DNA from 3 places in the Ottowia pentelensis genome. Region 3 is predicted to be linked to each of the others. Evidence: predicted binding sites of a transcription regulator. Region 3 holds the regulator's gene; each other region holds the start of a gene.
What was found. The regulator LexA, encoded in region 3, represses DNA repair genes until DNA is damaged. The targets are predictions, from matches to a motif close to ACTGTATNNNNATACAGT.
Positions count from the first base shown of each region.

Region 1: the regulator LexA is predicted to act here: its motif matches at 1,453-1,470, upstream of recA (recombinase RecA).
Region 2: the regulator LexA is predicted to act here: its motif matches at 4,149-4,166, upstream of imuA (translesion DNA synthesis-associated protein ImuA).

Region 1 covers NZ_OZ224513.1:239,423-247,248, forward strand. Annotated here, with positions in the region: gene ACWHMB_RS01145 (sensor histidine kinase N-terminal domain-containing protein) at 1-127, opposite strand, end outside; gene ACWHMB_RS01150 (response regulator) at 185-859, opposite strand; gene ACWHMB_RS01155 (MarR family winged helix-turn-helix transcriptional regulator) at 926-1,405, opposite strand; gene recA (recombinase RecA) at 1,548-2,603, shown strand; gene recX (recombination regulator RecX) at 2,608-3,090, shown strand; gene ACWHMB_RS01170 (hypothetical protein) at 3,286-3,855, shown strand; gene ACWHMB_RS01175 (IS630 family transposase) at 3,864-4,448, opposite strand; gene ACWHMB_RS01180 (helix-turn-helix domain-containing protein) at 4,376-4,921, opposite strand; gene argC (N-acetyl-gamma-glutamyl-phosphate reductase) at 4,995-5,909, opposite strand; gene sucC (ADP-forming succinate--CoA ligase subunit beta) at 6,095-7,255, shown strand; gene sucD (succinate--CoA ligase subunit alpha) at 7,311-7,826, shown strand, end outside.
Region 2 covers NZ_OZ224513.1:1,319,026-1,326,851, reverse strand. Annotated here, with positions in the region: gene rph (ribonuclease PH) at 36-782, opposite strand; gene ACWHMB_RS06375 (PP2C family protein-serine/threonine phosphatase) at 839-1,741, opposite strand; gene ACWHMB_RS06370 (serine/threonine protein kinase) at 1,921-2,928, opposite strand; gene ACWHMB_RS06365 (YicC/YloC family endoribonuclease) at 3,022-3,930, shown strand; gene imuA (translesion DNA synthesis-associated protein ImuA) at 4,224-4,946, shown strand; gene ACWHMB_RS06355 (Y-family DNA polymerase) at 4,888-6,201, shown strand; gene ACWHMB_RS06350 (error-prone DNA polymerase) at 6,198-7,826, shown strand, end outside.
Region 3 covers NZ_OZ224513.1:1,092,123-1,099,948, reverse strand. Annotated here, with positions in the region: gene kdsB (3-deoxy-manno-octulosonate cytidylyltransferase) at 1-283, shown strand, start outside; gene adk (adenylate kinase) at 406-1,062, shown strand; gene lexA (transcriptional repressor LexA) at 1,249-1,914, shown strand; gene ACWHMB_RS05225 (hypothetical protein) at 2,094-2,459, shown strand; gene ACWHMB_RS05220 (D-2-hydroxyacid dehydrogenase family protein) at 2,539-3,546, shown strand; gene ACWHMB_RS05215 (substrate-binding domain-containing protein) at 3,726-4,424, shown strand; gene ACWHMB_RS05210 (3-hydroxyacyl-CoA dehydrogenase) at 4,532-6,055, shown strand; gene ACWHMB_RS05205 (oxepin-CoA hydrolase, alternative type) at 6,137-6,916, shown strand; gene ACWHMB_RS05200 (Crp/Fnr family transcriptional regulator) at 6,988-7,707, shown strand; gene ACWHMB_RS05195 (phosphotransferase) at 7,730-7,826, shown strand, end outside.

The DNA of each region.
Region 1 (7,826 bases), 850 kb from region 3:
TGGCCAGGCTCTGCGCCACCAGCCAGGTCAGCGCCAGGCTGATGGGCCACAGCAGCAGCAGCGGGGTGAGCATCCAGTCCAGGATCTCGCCGAACAGCGAGCGCTGGGTGCGTTGAAAGAGCTTCACGCCGATACTTCTATATTGATAGCTGCTTGCGCAGATGGTACGCGGGCTGCAGGCCAATCAGCCTTGAATTTTTTCCAGACAGTAGCCCAGCCCGCGCACCGTGGCGATGCGGATCGGCCCCTGCTCGATCTTCTTGCGCAGGCGGTGGATGTAGACCTCGATGGCGTTGTGGCTGACTTCCTCGCCCCACTCGCACAGGCGCTCGACCAGCTGCTCCTTGCTGACCAGCCGGCCCGAGCGCTGCAGCAGCACCTCCAGCAGGCCCAGCTCGCGCGCCGACAAGTCGATCAGCTGGCCGTCGATGTGGGCCACGCGGCCGGTCTGGTCGTACTCCAGCGGGCCGTGGCGGATCACGCTGCTGGCCGCGCCCATGCCGCGGCGCGTGAGCGCGCGCACGCGCGCCTCCAGCTCGGACAGCGCAAAGGGCTTGGCCATGTAGTCGTCGGCGCCCAGGTCCAGCCCCTTGACGCGCTCCTCCACGCCGTCGGCGGCCGTCAGGATGAGCACCGGCAGCGACTGCCCGCGCGCGCGCAGGCGGCGCAGCACCTCCAGGCCGTGCAGCCTGGGCAGGCCCAGGTCCAGGATCAGCAGGTCGAACTCGGTGTTGGCCAGCAGGGCGGTGTCGGCCTCGGCGCCGCTGGCCACGTGGTCGACCGCCGCGCCGGCGGCGCGCAGGCTGCGCAGCAGGCCATCGGCCAACACCTGGTCGTCTTCGGCAATGAGGATGCGCATGGGTGTCTCCGGCGGTTGCGCCACGGCGGGCGTTCGAAGGGAAATTCTAGTGGCGCGCCCCGCCCTTCAGGGGCCGCTGGCGTAGGCATCCAGCCCCAGCGCCACCACCGTGGCCACCTCGGCGCCCACGGCGGCGCGAAATTCCGCCTCGGCCTGCGTCACGGCGGCCTGGAAGGCGGCCAGCCAGTCCAGCCCGGCGGTGGTGAAGGCGATGCGCCGCGCGCGCGCATCGTGCGCGTCGCGCTCGCGCGTGACCAAGCCCCAGGCCTCGCACTGGTCGACCAGGTCGCCCATGGACTGCTTGCTCATCCCGGCCCAGAGCGCCAGCTCGGTCAGGCGCGCGCCGCCCAGCGGCAGATGGCGCGTGACGTGCACGATGGCCGCGCCCACCTTGTCGCGCGCCGCCAGGTTGGACAGCGCCAGCGGAGCGCGCTCGCTGGCCGCCATCAAGGTCAGCACGCGCTCGTCGAAGCGCCGCATGGCGTGCCCCAGCAGGCGCCCCAGGTGGGTCTGGCGCCAGCGGTCGTCGGCGGCTTCGAAGATCATTTGGCAATGGTAAGTCAAACTGACTTAAAAATCGGTTTACCGAATTAAATGTATTCCTGTACAGTCCTGTTCATGCATCCAGATCGTCCCGTTCATCGGCGGGGCTGAATGCACCAAGCCACTGAATCACAAGGAGAAAATCATGGACATGGCGGTTGCCGACAAGACCGAGAAAGCCAAGGCCCTGCAGGCCGCGCTGGCCCAGATCGAAAAGCAGTTCGGCAAGGGCACCATCATGCGCCTGGGCGAGGGCGAGGCGATCGAGGACATCCAGGTCGTCTCCACCGGCTCGCTGGGCCTGGACATCGCCCTGGGCGTGGGCGGCCTGCCGCGCGGCCGGGTGATCGAGATCTACGGTCCGGAAAGCTCGGGCAAGACCACGCTCACGCTGCAGGTCATCGCCGAGATGCAGAAGCTGGGCGGCACCTGCGCCTTCATCGACGCCGAGCACGCGCTGGACACGGGCTACGCGCAGAAATTGGGCGTCAACCTGTCCGACATGCTGATCAGCCAGCCCGACACCGGCGAGCAGGCGCTGGAGATCGTGGACAGCCTGGTGCGCTCGGGCGCGGTCGACCTGGTGGTGGTCGACTCGGTCGCGGCGCTCACGCCCAAGGCCGAGATCGAGGGCGAGATGGGCGACAGCCTGCCCGGCCTGCAGGCGCGCCTGATGAGCCAGGCGCTGCGCAAGCTGACGGCCACCATCAAGAAGACCAACTGCACGGTGATCTTCATCAACCAGATCCGCATGAAGATCGGCGTCATGTTCGGCAGCCCCGAGACCACCACCGGCGGCAACGCGCTCAAGTTCTACGCCAGCGTGCGCCTGGACATCCGCCGCATCGGCACCATCAAGAAGGGCGACGTGGCGATCGGCAACGAGACCAAGGTCAAGGTGGTCAAGAACAAGGTCAGCCCGCCCTTCAAGACGGCCGAGTTCGACATCCTGTTCGGCGAGGGCATCTCGCGCGAGGGCGAGATCATCGACATGGGCGTGAACGCCAAGGTGCTGGACAAGAGCGGCGCCTGGTACGCCTACAACGGCGAGAAAATCGGCCAGGGCCGCGACAACGCGCGCGAGTTTCTGCGCGAGAACGCCGATCTGGCCAGGGAGATCGAAAACAAGGTGCGCGACTCACTGGGCATTGCCCTGCGGCCGGCAGCGGCACCGGCGGCCGCGGGCGACGAGCAGGATTGAGGCGGTGGGCGGTCCGGCCGCGCGCCCCGGCCCGTCCCTCAAGGCGCGAGCCTTGCGTTATCTGGCCGCCCGCGAGCATTCGCGCGCCGAGCTGGCGGCCAAGCTGGCGCGCTTCGTCACCGACGAGGACGCGCCCGGCGCCGTGGAGCGCGTGCTGGACGAGCTGGCCGCCAAGGGTTTCATCGACGAGGCACGCGTGGCCGAGTCGCTGGTGCATCGCCGTGCGGCCCGCGTGGGCAACGCGCGCGTGCTGCAGGAGCTGCGCGCCAAGGGCGTGCCCGAAGAGCTGATCCGCACGGCAGCCGGCGCGCTGCGCGACACCGAGCTGGCGCGCGCGCAGGAGGTCTGGCGCAAGAAATTCGGCCAGCCGCCGCGCGATGCGGCCGAGCGGGCGCGCCAGATGCGCTTTCTGGCTGCGCGCGGCTTCGGCGGCGAAGTGGTGCGGCAGCTGCTGAACCACCCGCCGGCCGAGGACGAGCCGGGCTGATCCCGCCCGCGCCGATGTCCGGACGCATCCGGCGTGACATTTGTCGCGCGCAGCGTGACGGCCTGCGCCGCGGCGACCGGCAGCCCATTGACGGCGCCCCTCGGCCTGCTTTCCAATCGGCGCTTGTCCGGTGCGGCTCGAGCGTCGCCGGACGGAACGGCCCGGTACGAAGCGGCCGCCAGGGAGAGAACAACAATGGACACCGTCTTCAGCTTGAGCCCCAAGGGTCGGCGCGAATGCGCGGCCGAGCAACCGCTGCTGCTGCGCGAGCTGCACGCGCTGCTGCGCATGGTCGATGGCCGGCGCACCCGCGCCGACCTGCTGAATTCCGTGGGCCGCAACGCCATCACCACGGGTGGCCTGCGCTGGCTGCTGGCCGCGGGCTATATTTTTCCCGACTCGGCGACGACGACCCGCCCGACGGCGGGCGGCCGGGCCACGCGATCCGGAGCGGCGTCCGAACTGCTGGCCAGCGTGCCGCAAGACCTGTCCTCCTTTGCTGCGCCGATGGCCAGCCCGCGCGGCGAACCGAGCGTGCACGAGGCACTGGGGGACTTCATGCTGCGCTCGATCGAGCGCCATCTGGGCGACACCGGCGCGCCCTATCGCTGGCGCGTCGAGCGCGCGGCTCAGGTGCCCGAACTGCTGCCCCTGCTCAACCCGCTGCTGGAGGCCATCCTGGCGCGCGCGGGCCGCACTGCGGCGGGCGAGTTCGCCCATGCCGCCGCCCTGCTGCTGCAGCCGCTGGAAAACGGCGTGCCCTAATTCCATTTCTAATTCAATAGCGCATCAATAATCCACGGCCAGGCGACGATGGATCGGATCCGTTCGCAGTTGCTCTCGAAGTCTCGCAGGGCGAGCTCAAGGTGATCTTCGAGCGCCTCCAGGCTGTCGAAGACGCGGTTGTGGAATCGCTTCTCGCGCAGCTCGTCCCACACGTGCTCCACCGGGTTGAGCTCCGGCGCATAGGGGGGCAGGCTCAGTAGGCGCATGTTGGCGGGCGGGTGCAGCTCACCACTGGCATGCCAGCCGGCACCGTCAAGCACCATGACGATGCGCTCGTGCGGGTGACGCTCGCTCACCTCGTCGAGAAACAACTGCATGCACTCGGTGTTGACGTGAGGCAAGATGAGCGAGTCCAACTGGCCGCTTGCCACATCGACGGCGGCGTACGCGTAGGTGTACTCGTGGGTCAACATGGCTTGGCACAGCGGCCGCACCGGCTTGGGCGCCCAGCAGCGGCGCACGTCGTTGATGCGTCCAAAGCGCGCCTCGTCCTGGAACATCAGCTTGATGGGGCCTTGCTGCGGCCAGTGCGAGCAGATTTCGGCAAGGCGCTCGGGGAGTTTTTTTTCCACTCCTCTTGAGCCAAAGGATCGCTTTGCGGATGGCGTTTGTCGGGGGCCAGCTTGCGCCAGCCGTGGCGGTGCAGCAGGTTGTAGACCGAGGACAGCGCCATGGGACGGCCCAGGGCAGCTTCGATTTCACACTTGACTTGACCGACCACCAGGATGCCGCCCGTGCGAGCGCGATCAAGAAAGGGCGCCAGCACCTGGCGCTCCTGCTCAGTCGTCATGTTCTGGTGGCGCCTGCCGCCGCGCGCGGGGCGCTGGCCGTCACCTGCAACCTCGCCGGCCAGGAAGCGATTGCGCAAGCGGCAGGTCCACGCCGGGGAGCGGCCGATGACCTGCGCGGTTTGCTCCAGGCTCAAGCCATAGTCCAGCGGCAACACCACCGCCTGTGCTTGGCGAAGCTGCTCAGCGGTCTGTGCGCCGGCCAGCATTTGACGGGCCGACTCCAGACTGTCGGCACCTCGGGCTGTTCTTGCCATGTCGTTCTCCTTGCGGGATCGGTGACATGGATATTATTGATCTATTGATATGGAAATGGAATAAGCCCGGGCTTCAGTCCAGGTTCAGCATCAGCTGCAGGTTTTGCACCGCGGCGCCGCTGGCGCCCTTGCCCAGGTTGTCCAGGCACGCCACGGCCACGGCGTGACCGGCATCCTGATTGCCGAAGACGCGGATTTCCAGGCGATCGCTGTCTTTCAGCGCCACCGCGTCCAGCTTGCCGGACTCGTGCGCCGGCTCCACGCGCACCCACTCGCTGCCGGCGTAGTGGGCGGCATAGATGTCGTGCAGCCGCCCGGCGCCGGGGCGACCGGGCAGCAGGTCCAGGTGCAGCGGCAGCTCGACCAGCATGCCCTGGTCGAAGTTGCCCACGGCCGGGATGAAGATCGGCCGACGCGTGAGGTGCCCATATTTCACGATCTCGGGTAGGTGCTTGTGCTTGAGGCCCAGGGCGTACAGCTCGTAGGCGGGGGCCTGGCCGGCCTCGTAGGCCTCGATCATGGTGCGCCCGCCGCCGGTGTAGCCGCTCACCGAGGGCAGGGTCACGGGGTAGTCGGGCGGCAGCACGCCGGCGTCCACCAGCGGGCGCAGCAGCGCGATGGCGCCGGTGGCGTAGCAGCCGGGGTTGGCCACCCGCTCGGCGGCCTGGATGGCGGCGCGTTGGCCAGGTGCCAGCTCGGCAAAGCCGAACACCCAGCCCTCGGCCACGCGGTGCGCCGTGCTGGCGTCGATGATGCGGGGTTTGTTGCCCGGCAGGGCGTCGATCATGGCCACCGACTCGCGCGCCGCGTCGTCGTGCAGGCACAGGATGACCAGGTCGACCGCGGCCATGATCTCGCGCTTGGCCGCGGGGTCCTTGCGGCGCGCCGGGTCGATGCTGACCACGGTCACGCCGGCCATGTCCTGCAGCCGCTCGCGGATCTGCAGGCCGGTGGTGCCGGCCTCGCCGTCGATGAAAATCCGAGCCATGCGCGCTGTCCTCGTGCGAATGAAAAGGCATCCCCCGCGGCGGGCCCAATGCCCGCTCGGCCGTGATTGATGCACCGCAGCATGATACATTCACGGGCGCATCACGTTGCTGCACGCACGCGGGCGGCGCCAGCCCTGCTGGACCGGCGGCCCGGGCGTTTCCGTTCCCACTCCGAGAGAGCCTCATGAAAATCCACGAGTACCAGGGCAAGGAGATCCTGCGTCAATTTGGCGTGCCCGTTCCCCGCGGCATCCCCGCGTTCACCGTTCAGGAAGCCGTCGAGGCGGCGCAAAAACTGGGTGGCCCCGTGTGGGTGGTCAAGGCCCAGATCCACGCCGGCGGGCGCGGCAAGGGCGGCGGCGTCAAGCTGGCCAAGTCCATCGAGCAGGTGAAGGAGCTGGCCGGCCAGATCCTGGGCATGCAGCTGGTCACGCACCAGACCGGGCCCGAGGGCCAGAAGGTGCGCCGCCTGTACATCGAGGAAGGCGCCGACATCCAGAAGGAGTACTACCTGTCCGTGGTCACCGACCGCGCGACGCAGAAGGTGGCCTTCATTGCCTCCAGCGAAGGCGGCATGGACATCGAGGAAGTGGCGCACAACACGCCCGAGAAGATCGTCAAGGTGTTCGTCGACCCGCTGGTCGGCCTGACCGACGCGCAGGGCCAGGAACTGGCCACGGGCGTGGCCATGCCCGCCGGCTCGGTGCCGCAGTTTGTGGACGTGTGCCGCAAGCTGTACCAGTGCTACATGGCGACCGACGCCAGCCTGGTCGAGATCAACCCCCTGAACCGCGACAGCAAGGGCAACATCATTGCCCTGGACGCCAAGTTCAACTTCGACGCCAACGCGCTGTTCCGCCACCCCGAGATCGTGGCCCTGCGTGACCTGGACGAGGAAGACCCGGCCGAGGTGCAGGCCAGCAAGTTCGACCTGGCCTACATCAGCCTGGACGGCAACATCGGCTGCCTGGTCAACGGCGCCGGACTGGCCATGGCCACCATGGACACCATCAAGCTGTTCGGCGGCGAGCCCGCCAACTTCCTGGACGTGGGCGGCGGCGCCACCCCCGAGAAGGTCACCGAGGCGTTCAAGATCATGCTCAAGAACCCCAAGGTCAAGGGCATCCTGGTGAACATCTTCGGCGGCATCATGAAGTGCGACACCATCGCCACCGGCGTGATCACCGCCTGCAAGGCCGTGAACCTGTCCGTGCCGCTGGTCGTGCGCATGAAGGGCACCAACGAAGAACTGGGCAAGAAGATGCTGGCCGAGTCCGGCCTGCCCATCATCAGCGCCGACACCATGGCCGAAGCGGCCACCAAGATCGTCGAGGCCGTCAAGTAATGACTTTGGGGACAGGCCTCCAGCGCTGTCCCCGACTGACTAGGTAGGACACATCATGTCGATTTACATCAACAAAGACACCAAGGTCATCACCCAGGGCATCACCGGCAAGACGGGCCAGTTCCACACCGAGAAGTGCATCGAGTACGCCAACGGCAAGAACTGCTTCGTGGCCGGCGTGAACCCCAAGAAGGCCGGCGAGAAGATCTTCGACGTGCCGATCTACGCCTCCGTCAAGGAAGCCGCCCAACAGACCGGCGCCACGGTTTCCGTGATCTACGTGCCGCCGGCGGGCGCCGCCGCCGCGATCTGGGAGGCCGTCGAGGCCGAGCTGGACCTGGCGATCTGCATCACCGAGGGCATCCCGGTCAAGGACATGCTGATGGTACGCAACCAGATGAAGGCCAAGGAAGCCAAGGGCGGCAAGAAGACCCTGCTGCTGGGCCCCAACTGCCCGGGTCTCATCACGCCCGACGAGATCAAGATCGGCATCATGCCCGGCCACATCCACAAAAAGGGCCGTGTCGGCGTGGTGTCCCGTTCCGGCACGCTGACCTATGAGGCCGTGGCA
Region 2 (7,826 bases), 230 kb from region 3:
GGCTCCAGCGCCCACCAATCAAGCGCAAATAGCTATTATTTTGATAGAGACTTTTGCTGCAGCGCGATGAGCTCGCCAATGCCCTTTTCGGCCAGTTGCAGCAGGCGGTCCATCTCGGCGCGCGAAAAGGCCGCGCCTTCGGCCGTGCCCTGCACCTCGACGAAATGGCCGGCGCCGGTCATCACCACGTTCATGTCGGTGTCACAGGCCGAATCCTCGCCGTAGTCCAGGTCGAGCAGCGGCACGCCGTCCACGATGCCCACCGAAATGGCGGCCACCGTGCCCAGGATGGGCGAGGCCGCGACGCGCTGTTGCGCCAGCAGCCAGCTCACCGCGTCGTGCGCGGCCACGTAGGCGCCGGTGATGCTGGCGGTGCGCGTGCCGCCGTCGGCCTGGATCACGTCGCAGTCCAGGTGGATGGTGCGCTCGCCCAGGGCGCCCAGGTCGAACACGGCGCGCAGGCTGCGGCCGATCAGGCGCTGGATCTCCTGCGTGCGCCCGCTTTGCTTGCCGCGCGCGGCCTCGCGGTCGCCGCGCGTGTGGGTGGCGCGCGGCAGCATGCCGTATTCGGCCGTCACCCAGCCCTGGCCGCTGCCGCGCTTGTGCGGCGGCACTTTTTCCTCGACCGAGGCGGTGCACAGCACGCGGGTCTGGCCGAACTCGACCAGCACCGAGCCCTCGGCGTAGGCGGTGTAGTGGCGGGTGATGCGCACCGGGCGCAGCGCATCAAAGGCGCGGCCCTGGCGCTGATGGGCAGAAGAAGAAGTGGAGGAATCGGTCATGGAAACGGCAGTCGAAAAAAGACGGACCCGGGCGCCTGCGCACCGGCCCGAGGTGGTCAGCGCCGCGCGGCGCTGCGCTGGATGGCGTCGTTGATCTCGGCGATGGAGCGCTCGATGGCCTGCTCGTCCAGCTCGTCGAGCAGCGGGTCGACGTCGACGGCCTGAATGGTGGAGGCAAAGCTGTCGCGGTCCATCAGCTCGGTCTGGGTGAAGCCGCTGCTGGCGACCGCCGGCTGCGCGGACTCCCATTCGAGCGCCAGCACCGTGACGTTGTCCGAGCGCGCCCCGGCCTCGGCCAGCGCCTGGTCGACCAGCGCCGGCACCGCCTGCGCCACCGGCAGCGCCGACAGGCTGGCGACGATGGCCTCGTCGTCGATGCTGTCCCACAACCCGTCCGAGCACAGCATCACCTTGTCACCCTGCCGCAGCGGCAGCGGCCCGCCCAGGTCGTACATCGGGCGGGCGATGGAGCCCAGGCAGGTGAACAGCACATTGCGGTTCAGCGCCTCGATGGCGCTACCGGCGTGCGCCTGCGCCTCGACGTAGGAATGGTCGCGCGTGCGCGCCAGCAGGCGCCCCTCGCGCACCACGTACAGGCGCGAATCGCCGCAGTGCACCCATTGCAGCACGCCGTCCTGCACCACCGCGGCCACCACCGTGGTGCGCGGGGTGTCCAGCAGCGCGCGCGCGCTGGCGTAACGAATGATCTCGTGGTGCGCGGCCAGCACGCCGGCGGACAGGAAATCGGGCACCACCGCCAGCCGCGTGCGGGCGTGCCGTTGGAACTGGCTGGAAAACGACTGCAGCGCGATCTGCGCCGCCACCTCGCCATCAGGGTGGCCGCCCATGCCGTCGGCCAGCACGAACAGCCCCGCATCGCGCGTGTAGCTGTAGCCCATGCGGTCTTCGTTCTTCTCGCGCCCCCCGATGCGGCTGAGCTGAAAAATCGAAAACTTCATTGCCACCACCCGGACTGCCGGGCGCCAAACGAAACCATCGGACACCCAAGAGCCCGATGGCCGCGGAGCAGGCCATGCCAGCGGTCGCCGTGGACGGGCTTGGCCCGTTCACTGGCGACGCCCCCTCGAAGGGGGGAGGCGAAACAACGCGCAGCGTGTGGAGTCTGGGGGTGAGCCATTTATCTCATGCGGGTGGCCAGATGCGTGGCCCGCTTGATGTTCTTCTTGGTGTCGGTCAGCACGTTGTCCAGCCCCAGCCGCACCTTCTCGGTCATCGACAGCTTGGTGTAGCGGCGCTCGCCCTCGCGCGACAGCTCTTTCTGCAGCGCGAACACCGACTGCGGGCGCGACAGCGGATCGAGCGCCATGCACCACTCGACCATCTCGATCAGGCTGTCGGAGTACAGCCCGCGCATGCGGGTGAGCGACAGCGCCAGCCGGTCTTTCTCCAGCCGCTGCGGCGCCTCGTTGGGCGGAAAGCCGTGCATGCACGAATAAATGCAGGCGCCGATGGCGTAGATATCCGTCCAGGGGCCCATGGTGGCGTCGCGCCGGTACATCTCGGGCGCGGCAAAGCCGGGCGTGTACATGGGACGGGTGAAGTTGCCTTCCTTGTTCAGCACCTCGCGCGCCGCGCCGAAGTCCAGCATCACGGCGCGGTTGTCGTCGGTGATGAAGATGTTGGCCGGCTTCAGGTCCAGGTGCAGCATCTTGTGCTGGTGCACCACGCGCAGGCCGCGCAGGATTTCGTCGAACAGCGAGCGGATGGTGGACTCGCGAAACACCTTGTCCTTCTTGAGCTCGCGCGCCGTCACGATGAAGTCCTGCAAGGTGGCGCCCTCCAGGTGGTTCATCACCATGTAGACGGTTTCGTTCTGACGAAAGAAGTTCAGCACGCTCACCACCGAGGCGTGCGAGATCTGCGCCAGCGCGCGGCCTTCCTCGAAGAAGCTCTTGAGGCCCAGGCGGTACAGCGACAGTTTTTCGGGCGCCACCTGGGGCACCAGCTCGCCCGGCGCGCGCGTGGTGAGCGCCGTCGGCAGGTATTCCTTGATGGCCACCTGCTGGCCCGAGGCATCCAGCGCCAGGTAGACCACGCCGAAGCCCCCGCCGGCCAGCTTGCGCAGCACGCGGTAGCCCCCGATCATGGTGTCGGGAGGCAGGGGAGCAGGCTTGAGCTTTGCCATAGAATTTTGAATGCACCCCGGTTGCCGCGCGAACCCGCTGAAACCGGCCTGAAGCGCCGTAGGCAGGCCCGTCACGCAAGCGAAGGAAACCAAATGTCAGTTTACAGTATGACCGGCTACGCCAGTGGCCGGATCAACCCCCGGAAAGCCAGCGACGAGCAAGCCGCCCTCCCCGGCGTCGTGATCGACATGCGCTCGGTCAACAGCCGCTTTCTGGACCTCACCTTGCGCCTGCCCGACGAGTTGCGCGCACACGAGCCGGCCCTGCGCCAGCTGCTCACGCAAGGCCTCAAGCGCGGCAAGGTCGAGTTGCGCGCCGCGCTGGAAGGGCGCACCGGCAGCGCGGTGGGCGACCCGCCGATCGCCGTGCTGCAGCAGCTGGCCAATTTGCAGGACAAGGTGCGTGCCTGGCTGCCCGAGGCCGCCGCGCTGTCCGTGGCCGACGTGCAACGCCTCGCCGCCGGCACCGGCGACGGCGCCAGCGAGGTGCCGGCCGACGCCCTGCTGGCGCTGGCCCGCCGCGTGCTGGATGATTTTGCGGCGGCGCGCGCGCGCGAGGGTGCGCGCCTGGTCGAGCTGCTGCACGCGCGCATGGCCGAGCTGCGTGCGCTGGCCGCACGCGCCGAGCCGCTGGTGCCGCAGGCCGTGCAGGCGCAAAAGCAGCGCTTCGTCGCCCGCTGGAACGAGGCCTTGGCCGACGCCGGCAGCACCGTGCCCACGGCGGCGGCGCAAGAGCGCGCCTTGGCCGAAGCCGCCGCCTTCGCCATCCGCATCGACGTGGCCGAGGAGCTGGGGCGTCTGCGCGCGCACCTGGACGAGATCGAGTCGGTGCTGAAAAAAGGCGGCGAAGCCGGCAAGCGCCTGGACTTTTTGATCCAGGAGCTGCACCGCGAAGCCAACACCCTGGGCTCCAAGTCCGCCGCGCTGGAGCTGTCGCGCATCAGCGTGGACATGAAGGTGCTGATCGAGCAGATGCGCGAGCAGGTGCAGAACATCGAGTGACGTTTCAGGGCTGCCCGTGCCGCCCAAAAAACGATCGTCTTGCTATCGACAAAGCGTTGCGCGCCGGTTGAATGCCGATCCCGTGAGCAAAGAAATCGACGGGAAACCTACAACATGGGATCGGACGTAACCCGCCGCAGTTGGAGCTGAACCAGTCAGCGGATGCCCGGCGATCCCTGTCATGGACAAAACTGCGGTTACATGGACTTGCCTGAAATACTGTATAAATCAACAGTATTTCTATGCGCTCTTCAACCACGTCCATCAAACACCCGAATGCATCAGCCATCGCCTTGCCCGGCGTCTGGCGCGGCTGCGAACTCGGTCAACGGCCCGCTGCGGTGCAACCGACGGGATGGGAGCAGCTCGACCAAGCGCTGCCCGGCGGCGGTTGGCCTAGCCGCTCACTGACCGAGGTGCTGACGCCTCAGCCGGCCGTCTTGGAGTGGCGTCTGCTGAGCTTCGCGCTCGGGCGCATCGCGGCGCAGGGCCGCCAGATCGTCACCATCGCGCCGCCTAGGCATCCGTACCTGCCGGGCCTGCAACAGGCGGGTCTGGACGAGCGGTGCTTCGTCTGGATTCAGGCCGACCAGCCCGCCGAACGGCTCTGGGCCGTCGAGCAATTGATCAAGTCCAACGCCTGCGGCGCCATCGTCGCCTGGCTGCCCCAAACGCGGCCCGAGCAATTGCGCCGGCTCCAAGTGGGCGCCCAGTCCTGTGATGCTCCAGTGTTCCTGTGCCGCCCCGAAACCGCGCGGCGCGAGCCTTCGGCCGCGCCGCTGCGCGTGCTGGCCAGCCCCGGGCTGGATTGGACGCTACGGCTGCAAATCCTCAAACGCCGCGGCCCCGCCATGAGCGAGGCGATTTCGCTGCCGTCCATGCCCGGCTCATTGGGCTCCATCATCATGCCCCGGTTGCGGCAGCCGAGCCGGTTTTTCTGCCCTGAGGTGCCTGCGCATGCAGTGGATCGCTTTGTCCCTGCCTCCCACCCCCAATGGGACGCCACCGCCCAGTGACGCGCTGGCTGGGCTGGCGACCTGGGCCCTGCAGTTCACGCCCCGCGTCGCCATTGTCGATGAGGCCGTGCTGCTGGAGGTGGAGGCCAGCTTGCGCCTGTTTGGCGGACGCCGGGCCTTGCATGACCGCATCGCGGCCGAGGTTACGGGTCTGGGCTGCACGGCCATCGCCTGGGCGCCCAACAGCCTGGCCGCGCTGGCTTGCGCCCGTGGCGGAATCGTCAACGGGCTGCGCCTGCCTTTGCCCGATCTGCTCGACGCCCTGCCCTTCAAGGTTTTGTCGGCCACGACGCCCTGCCGCCTCACACTGGCCCAGCTCGGCTGCCACACACTGGGCGACGTGCGCCGCCTGCCGCGCGGCGGCATCGGCCGGCGCTTTGGCCAGACGCTGCTGGCGGGGCTGGACCAAGCCTACGGTCTGCGCCCCGAGGCCCATGAGTGGGTGCAGTTGCCCGCGACCTTCCGCGCCCGGCTGGAGCTGATGAGCCGCGTGGAGACCGCGCCCGCCCTGCTGTTTGGCGCGCGCCGGCTGCTGATGCAGTTGTGCGGCTGGTTGGCCGCGCGCCGTGCCGGCATCACCACCTTCACGCTGCGCTGGGCCCATGACGCCATGCGCACGCGCGACGCAGGCGAAGGCGGCGCACTCAGGGTCCGCACCGCGCAACCCATGCGCAACATCGAACACCTGTGCTGCCTGCTGGCCGAGCATCTGGCCCGTGTCGTGCTGCAGGCCCCCGTGGGCGAACTTGAGATCACGGCCGACCACGTTGTGCCCCTGCACGAACCCAACGCTTCGCTGCTGCCCGACCCGCGCAGCGACGGTGAGTCGCTGACCCTGGCGCTGGAACGCGTGGCCGCGCGGCTGGGACCCGATCGCGTGCTGCGGCCGGTGCTGGTGGAAGACCGTCGCCTGGAATGGGCCCAGCGCTGGCAGGCGGCGGCCCTGCCGCTGCCTCGCGCGCGCGTCGCGCCGCCGGAGTTGGCACAACCCACCTTCGTGCTGCCCACGCCGCTGCGTTTGCAAGTGCGCAACCACCGGCCGCTGTATCGAGGCCCCTTGGCGCTGCTGACGGGGCCGCAGCGCATCGAAGGCGGCTGGTGGCATTGCGAAGGTGGCACGGCCGCGCAGCACAGCCAGTTGGTGTTGCGCGACTACTGGGTCGCGCTCAGTGAGCACGCCGGTGTGCTGTGGGTATATCAGCAACGGCTGGCCGGCGACGACATCGCCTGGTACCTGCATGGGTTCTTTGCATGAACGCGCCGACACATTTTTCGGTACCAGATTACGCCGAACTGCGCTGCCTGAGCAATTTCTCGTTCCTGCGCGGCGCCAGCCACCCCGAGGAGCTGGTGGCGCGCGCCCGGCAGCAAGGCTACGCCGCCCTGGCGATCACCGACGAATGTTCGCTGGCCGGCGTGGTGCGCGCGCATGTCGCGGCCAAGGAGCAGGGACTGAAGCTGCTAATTGGCAGCCAGTTTCAGGTCGAAACAGTGGGCGACGACGCATCCGGGCTGTGTCCCTTCACGCTGGTGGTGCTGGCCTGCAATGGCAATGGCTATGGCAATTTGTGCGAATTCATCACCCGCTTGCGGCGCACCGCCCCCAAGGGCAGCTACCGGCTGCCGGTGCGCGACATCGACCCGCAGGCCCTGGCTGACTGCGTGGTGCTGGTGTCGCCGCAGCGCGCCGGCACTGCGGCGCAACTGCTGGCCTGCGCGCGCTGGCTGCTGGAGCGCTTCATGGGGCGCTGCTGGCTGGCGGTGGAGTTGCTGCGCCAACTAGACGATGCCATGTGGCTGCACCGCCTGCGCGAGGTCGGCGAACTCACGGCGATTCCGCTGGTGGCCGCCGGCGATGTGCATATGCATGTGCGCTCGCGCAAGCCGCTGCAGGATGTGCTGACGGCCACGCGCATCGGCAAACCATTGACGGAGTGCGGCCTGGCGCTGCAGCCCAATGCCGAGCGGCACCTGCGCTCGCGCCTGCGACTGGCACAGACCTATCCGCCAGAGCTGCTGGCGCAAACGCTGCGGGTCGCGGCGCGGTGTGATTTCAGCCTGGATGAGCTGCGCTACCAGTACCCGGCCGAGGTGATGCCAGCAGGTGAGACCCCGGCCGGCTATCTGCGCCGCATTACTTACGAGGGTGCCGGCCGGCGCTGGCCTGAAGGTATTCCCGCCAAGGTGCAGAACCAGATCGAGCATGAGCTGGCGCTGATCGCCGAGCTGCGCTACGAACACTACTTCCTGACGGTGGCGGACATCGTGGCCTTTGCGCGTTCGCGCAACATCCTGTGCCAGGGGCGCGGCAGCGCCGCCAATTCGGCGGTGTGCTACTGCACGGGCGTGACCGAGGTCGACCCGGCCCGCATGTCGGTGCTCTTCGAGCGCTTCATCAGTCGGGAGCGCAACGAGCCACCGGACATCGACATCGACTTCGAGCACGAGCGGCGCGAGGAAGTCATCCAGTACCTGTATCAGAAGTACGGGCGCGAGCGGGCCGCGCTGACGGCCGCGGTCATCCGCTACCAGCCCAGGAGCGCGATCCGCGATGTGGGCAAGGCGCTGGGCTTCGAGCTGGACACGCTCGATACCCTGGCCAAGGACCACCGCTGGTGGGACGGCGGCACCATCGATCCCGAACGGCTGGCCGAGGCGGGGCTCGCACCAGGATCGCTGCAGGTGCGCCAGCTGGTCACGCTGACGGGTCAGTTGCTGGGCTTTCCGCGCCACCTGAGTCAGCATGTGGGCGGCTTCGTGCTCACGCGCGGCCCGCTGTCGCGCATGGTGCCGATCGAGAACGCGGCGATGCCCGATCGCACGGTTATTGAGTGGGACAAGGATGACCTCGATGCCATGGGCCTGCTCAAGGTGGACGTG
Region 3 (7,826 bases):
CGCGCCGCTGCCCTGGTGGCGCGACGGCTTTGCGCAGGGCATCACGCAGCTGCCCACGCAGCCCGCGCCGCTGCGCCACATCGGCATCTACAGCTACCGCGCCGCGTTCTTGCGCGCCTTCCCGCGGCTCGCGCCGGCGCCCATCGAGCGCTGCGAGGCGCTGGAGCAGCTGCGCGCGCTGTGGCACGGCCATCGCATCGCCGTGCACGTCACCGACCACGCCCCGGGCCCCGGCGTGGACACGCCCGAGGACCTGGCGCGCGTGCGCGCCCTGATGGCCTGAAGGCGCCCGGGCCATTGGCCTGAACGGTCGGCCTGCGTGCTATTCTTGATTGCAAGGCGCCTGGCGCCAGCGGCTTGAGGGAGAACCGGCCGCGGATCGGACCACCACTTTCGAGGATTCGCATGAAACTGATTCTTCTGGGCCCGCCCGGCGCCGGCAAGGGCACGCAGGCCGCCTTCATCTGCCAGAAATACGGCATCCCGCAAATTTCCACCGGCGACATGCTGCGCGCCGCCGTCAAGGCCGGCACGCCGCTGGGCCTGCAGGCCAAGGCGGTGATGGATTCGGGCGCGCTGGTGAGCGACGACATCATCATCGGCCTGGTCAAGGAGCGCATCGTGCAGCCCGACTGCGCCAACGGCTTTCTGTTCGACGGCTTTCCGCGCACCATCCCGCAAGCCGAGGCGATGAAGGACGCCGGCGTCAAGCTCGACTACGTGCTGGAGATCGACGTGCCCTTCGACGCCATCATCGAGCGCATGAGCGGCCGCCGCAGCCACCCGGCCTCGGGCCGCACCTACCACATCACCTTCAACCCGCCCAAGGTCGCGGGCCAGGACGACGTCACCGGCGAGCCGCTGGTGCAGCGCGACGACGACCGCGAGGAAACCGTGCGCAAGCGCCTGGAGGTCTACAGCCAGCAGACCCGCCCGCTGGTCGACTACTACAGCGGCTGGGCCGCGCGCGAGCCAGCGGCCGCGCCCAAGTACCGCGCCATCGAAGGCACCGGCACGGTCGAGCAGATCACCGAGCGCGCGCTGGCGGCGCTTGGCAGTTAGGCGGACGGGCCGGACGCCACCTTCCATCCGAAAGCCGGCGACCCGCCGGCTTTTTTCATGGGCCATCGGCATACAGCGCTTGCGTTACGAAAAAAACTGTGCAAAACTACAGTTACTGTAAATCGATACAGATCGACCAGCGTTCCCATCGCCATCGACCAATCGTCCGTCCCCCGAGGATTTGCCATGCCCGACAGCCCCAAACTCACGGCCCGCCAGCAACAAATCCTGCACCTGGTGCAGCGCGCCATCGCGCGCACCGGCGCGCCGCCCACGCGCGCCGAGATCGCGGCCGAGCTGGGCTTCAAGTCCGCCAACGCGGCCGAGGAGCACCTGCAGGCGCTGGCGCGCAAGGGCGTGATCGAGCTGGTCAGCGGCACCTCGCGCGGCATCCGGCTCAAGGGCGCGGCGCGCAGCGCGCTGCGCGGCGAAGGCCTTTCCCTCACGCTGCCCGGCATGGCGCAACTGGCCCTGCCGCTGATCGGCCGCGTGGCGGCTGGCTCGCCCATCCTGGCGCAAGAGCACGTGGACCAGACCTTCCACGTCGAGCCCACCCTGTTCGCCCAGCGCCCCGACTACCTGCTGCGCGTGCGCGGCATGTCGATGCGGGACGCCGGCATCATGGACGGCGACCTGCTGGCCGTGCAGTCCACGCGCGAGGCGCGCAACGGCCAGATCGTGGTGGCGCGCCTGGGCGACGACGTCACGGTCAAGCGCTTTCACCGCCACAAGGAGCAGATCGAGCTGCATGCCGAAAACCCCGACTACCCCACCATCGTGGTGCAGCCGGGCGAGCCCTTTGAAATCGAAGGCCTGGCCGTCGGCCTGATCCGGGGCAACATGCTGATGTAGCCCCCATTCACACGGCACCTGCGCAGGTGGCGGGCGTGCAGATGGCGATCCACTCCGGATGACGGCCATTCACACCCTGCGGCGGTGCCGGCAGCGCGCAGCGGCCCCATGCGTGGGCCACCAGCGCGCCGCATTCGTCAATCTCGCCTGTGTCCAACCTCTGCCCCGAAAGGTTTTACATGGGACTCCTGCAAGACATCCGCCCCGCCTCGCCCAAGGTCCTGTACCTGGCCGACCATCGCACCCCCAGCCTCCAGCGCCGCGCCGCGCAGCGGCGGCAGCAAGCCCCGGGCGCACCCGGCGCCTGGACGCGCATGGCGCAGGCGCGCGCCCAGGGGCACCTGTCCCCTGAGCCGGCCAGCCACGCCGCGCCCGGCGCAGCGCCTGCCCGCCCGGTGCGCGTGACGCACTTCGCCGAGGCCGCCAACGCCCACGGCGCCGTGCGCCGGCTGCGCATCTGCGGGCGCCTGGCCGACGTGTGCGCCGAGCTCGGGCGCCTGGCTGCCGCCGAAGAGCGCCAGGCCGCGCTGCCGCGCCGCGCCTGAGGCGGGGGCCCGCGCCCGCCGACGCCGGGCCCTTGCATTCGCGAACATCGGCGCGCGCGCCGCGCGGCACAATGCGCGCATGAACATCGTCATACTCGATGACTACCAGGACGCGGTGCGCAAGCTGGCCTGCGCCGCCCGGCTGGAGCCCTACCCGGCCAAGGTCTACACCAACACCATCAAGGGTCTGGGGCAACTGGCCGTGCGGCTGCGCGACGCCGAGGTGCTGGTGCTGATCCGCGAGCGCACGCACGTCACGCGCCAGCTGATCGAAAAACTGCCGCGCCTGAGGATGATTTCGCAGACCGGGCGCGTGGGCCCGCACATCGACCTGGCAGCCTGCACCGAGCGCGGCATCGTGGTGGCCGAAGGCGCCGGCTCGCCGATCGCGCCGGCCGAGCTGACCTGGGCGCTCATCATGGCCGCCATGCGCCGGCTGCCGCAGTACATCGGCAACCTCAAGCACGGCGCCTGGCAGCAGTCGGGCCTGAAAAGCGCATCCATGCCGCCCAACTTCGGCCTCGGCAGCGTGCTGCGCGGGCGCACCCTGGGCATCTGGGGCTACGGGCGCATCGGCCAGATCGTGGCCGGTTACGGCCGCGCCTTCGGCATGCCGGTGCTGGTCTGGGGCTCGCCCGAATCGATGGCGCGCGCGCGCGCCGACGGCCACCACGCGGCCCCCACACGCGCCGAGTTCTTCGCCCTGTCCGACGTGCTGTCGCTGCACCTGCGCCTGGTCGACGCCACCCTGGGCATCGTCAAGCTCGACGACCTGGCCCGCATGAAGCCCTCGGCGCTGCTGGTCAACACCTCGCGCGCCGAGCTGGTCGAGCCCGACGCGCTGGTCAGCGCACTCAACCGTGGCCGCCCCGGCATGGCGGCGGTGGACGTGTTCGAGAGCGAGCCGATCCTGCAGGGCCACGCGCTGCTGCGGCTCGAAAACTGCATCTGCACGCCGCACATCGGCTACGTCGAGCAGGACAGCTACGAGCTGTACTTCGGCGCCGCCTTCGACAACATCGTCAACTACCTGCGCGGCACGCCCAGCAACATCGTCAACCCCGGCGCCCTGCAGGTGCGCCGCTGAAAGATGGACCACCCCCGTTGCTCCACTCGCTGCGCGATGTTGCGCCTCCCCCCAAGGGGGCGCACCCAGTGGCCGGGGAGACCCCGGCCACGGGTGCACCCGCATGGCCTGCTCCGCGGCCGTTGGGCTCTTTGGACTGCTTGCACCGCGGATGACCCGCCGCGCCATGGAAAACCGAGATGAACACACCTTCGCCCCTGCACCTGATCTCCTCCAAGGCCACGCAGCAGCTGCTGGCCGAGCTGCTGGCCGCCGACGCGCTGGCCCACCCCGAGGTGGCGGTGCGGCTGGAATCGGTGGGCGGCGTCGATGCTGCCCAGCGCGTGGCGGCGGGCGAGGCCTTCGACGCCGTGGTGCTGGGCGCCGATGCGCTGCAGCGCCTGCTGGCCGGCGGCCACGTGCGCGCCGACTCGCGCGTCGACCTGGTGCATTCGGGCGTGGCGGTGGCCGTGCGCGCCGGTGCGCCGCGGCCCGACATCGGCAGCGAAGCGGCGGTCAAGGCCGCCGTGCTGGCCGCGCGCAGCGTGGGCTATTCCACCGGCCCCAGCGGCGTGGCGCTGGCGGCATTGTTCGAGCGCTGGGGCATCACCGATGCGGTGCGCGCGAAGCTGGTCACGCCGCCGCCGGGCACGCCCGTGGGCGCGCTGATCGCCCGCGGCGAGGTCGAGCTGGGCTTTCAGCAGCTCAGCGAGCTGATGCACCTGCCGGGCATCAGCCTGCTGGGCCCACTGCCCGACGCGATCCAGATCGACACCATTTTTGCCGGCGGCGTGGCCGCCAGCGCCCGCCAACCCGAGGCCGCGCGCGCCCTGCTGGCGCGGCTGGCGGCGCCCGCCACCGCCGCCATCAAGCAGGCCAACGGCATGACGCCCGCCTGAAGGGCTGAGAGCCCTTGGCTCATGCACGCTGCTCACGCCCAAAAAACGCTCGATCTCTGACGCGCCGCCGCCGCGCCCACCCATTCCCTCCACCATAATCTCCCGTCATGAGCACTCCCGAATTTCCCACCGTCGGCCTCGTCGGCACCGGCGCCATGGGGCGCGGCATCGCGCAGATCGCCGCCCAGGCCGGCGCCGTGGTGCGCCTGTTCGACACCCAGCCCGAGGCCATCGCCAAGGCCCAGGCCGCGCTGGGCGCGCAATGGGACAAGCTGGCTGAAAAAGGCAAGCTGACGGCCGAGGCCGTGACCGCCTGCAGGGCGCGCCTCAAGCCCGCTGCGCAATTGGCCGACCTGGCCGACTGCGACCTGGTGGTCGAAGCCATCGTCGAGCGCCTGGACGTCAAGAAAAGCCTGTTCGCCGAGCTCGAAGGCATCGTGCAACCGACGGCCGTGCTGGCCACCAACACCTCCTCGCTGTCGGTGACGGCGATCGCCGCCGGCCTGAAGCGCCCGCAGCAGTTCGCCGGCTACCACTTCTTCAACCCGGTGCCGCTGATGAAGGTGGTCGAATGCATCGCGGGCCTCAAGACCGACCCGACCGTGTGCCGGCGTCTGGCCGCCTTCGCGCGCCAGATGGGCCACACGCCGGTGCAGGCGGGCGACACGCCGGGCTTCATCGTCAACCACGCCGGGCGCGGCTACGGCACCGAGGCGCTGCGCATCGTGGGCGAAGGCGTGGCCGACTTCGCCACCATCGACCGCATCCTGAAAGACCAGGTGGGCTTTCGCCTGGGCCCGTTCGAGCTGTTCGACCTGACGGCGCTGGACGTCTCGCACCCGGTGATGGAGTCGATCTACCACCAGTACTACGAAGAGCCGCGCTACCGCCCCAGCGTGATCACCGCGCAGCGCCTGGCCGGCGGCGTGGTGGGCAAGAAAAACGGCGACGGCTTTTATGCCTACGTCGACGGCAAGGCGCAGATGGCGCCCGAGCCGCCGGTGCCGCAGGTGGCCGAAATGCCGCCGGTGTGGGTGTCCACCCGCGCCGCGCGCCGCGCCGAGCTGCTGCAGCTGCTGAAGGATCTGGGCGCGCGGATCGAGACCGGCCAGTCGCCCTCGCCGCAGGCACTCACCCTGGTCGCGCCGCTGGGCTTCGACGTCACCACCGTGGCGGTGGTCGAGCGGCTGGACCCGGCGCGCACCGTCGGCATCGACCTGCTGGTGGAAGACGCTGCCACCAAGCGCCGCGTGCTGGCCACCAACCCGGCCACGCGCGCCGACATGCGCGACGCCGCGCACGCCCTGTTCGCCAGGGACGGCAAGGCCGTCAGCGTGATCCGCGACTCGGGCGGCTTCGTCACCCAGCGCGTGGTGGCCACCATCGTCAACATCGCCGCCGACATGTGCCAGCAGCGCGTGTGCACGCCGCAGGACCTGGAGACCGCCGTCACCCTGGGCCTGGGCTACCCGCTGGGCCCGCTGGCCATGGGCGACCGCTACGGCCCGGCCAACGTGCTGGAGGTGCTGTTCAACATGCAGACCGTGTACGGCGATCCGCGCTATCGCCCCAGCCCCTGGCTGCGCCGGCGCGGCGCCATCGGCCTGAGCCTGATGCATGAGGAGGCCTGAGCCTTTTTCAAGCCAAATCGGGCTCCAGCCCATATGGAACAAGCGCGAGCAGCTATTGAAATCAAAGCAACGAGGACGGGCATGACGGCCGAACTGCGCAGCACCATGGACGGCGCCACCCTGGTGCTGACCATCAGCAACCCCGAGCACCGCAATGCCCTGGGCCCCGATATCTACGCCGCCGGCGTCGAGGCGCTGAACGCCGCCGAGAGCAATGCCGACGTGCGTGCCGTGCTCATCACCGGCGAGGGCAGCACCTTCTGCGCCGGCGGCAACCTGCAGCGCCTGCTGGCCAACCGCGAGCAGCCGCCCGAGGTGCAGGCGCGCTCCATCGAAGGCCTGAACAACTGGATCGAAGCCATCGTCACCTGCCCCAAGCCGGTGATCGCGGCGGTCGAGGGCGCGGCCGCGGGCGCCGGCTTTTCGCTGGCGCTGGCGTGCGACCTGATCGTGGCCGCGCGCAACGCCATCTTCGTCATGGCCTACAGCAACGTGGCGCTGTCGCCCGACGGCGGCGGCAGCTGGCAGCTGGCGCGCGCGCTGCCGCGCCAGCTGGCGGGCGAGCTGCTGCTGGGCGGCGAGCGCATCGGCGCCGAGCGCCTGCACCAGCTGGGCGTGGTGGGCCGCGTATGCGAGGCCGGCCAGGCGCTGGACAGCGCCCTGGCCTGGGCCGCCCAGCTGGGCGCGCGCGCGCCCAACGCGCTGGCCAGCATCAAGGAGCTGGTGCAGGACGCCGGCGGGCGCAGCCTGCACGAACACCTGGCGGCCGAGCGCGAGCACTTCGTGCGCAACCTGCACCACCCCAACGGCGGCATCGGCATCGCGGCCTTCCTGGGCAAGCACGCGCCGCGCTACGAATAGCGCGCCCGCGCCCACCGCGCCGGTCTCCCGCGTGACAATGGAGGCTTTTGCAGTCACTCAAACGACAGGCCATGGACGAGCCCATTCTTACCATGGAGGAACGAGAGGCGATCAACGGCGGACGCTGGTTCGCCTCGCTTTCTCCTTCGCTTCGGCACGACATTCTTCGATGTGCATTCGTCAAACGCTATCACGACGGCGACCTGATCAGCGCCCGGGGCGACAGCCCCGAGCTGTGGGTGGCCTGCGCCAAGGGCGCGGTGCGCGTCAGCTCGACCACGCTGGCGGGCAAGCAGATCACCCTGACCTACGTGGAGCCGGGCGTGTGGTTCGGCGACGTGGCCATGTTCGACGGCGACCGGCGCACGCACGACACCTATGCCCATGGCGCCACCACCATCCTGTGCGTGACGCGCGCCGACTTTCAAAAGATCCTGGCACAGCACAGCGAGTTGTACGAGGCGCTGATGCGCCTGCAGGCGCGGCGCATCCGGCTGCTGTTCGGTCAGGTCGAGGACCTGAGCAGCCTGCCGCTGCGCGCGCGCCTGGCCAAGCAGCTGCTGCACCTGGCGCGCAGCTACGGCGTGCCCAACACGCCGGTGGACGACGAGTTGCGCATCTCGCTGCAACTGGCGCAGGAAGAACTGGCGCAGCTGCTGGGCGCCTCGCGCCAGCGCGTCAACCAGGAGCTGAAGACCATGGAGCGCGAGGCGGTCATCCGCATCGAGCCGGCCGGCCTCATCGTGCGCGATCGCGTGGCGCTGCTGCGCATCGGCGAGGGCGAAACCTAGCGACGACATCCGGGAGACCGACATGAGCAGCAACCCCACCGACGCCTTCGTGGGCACGCGCCCGGTCTCCGCCCCCCACGCCTTCGACGTCGCCGCCCTGGCGGCCTGGATGACGCAGC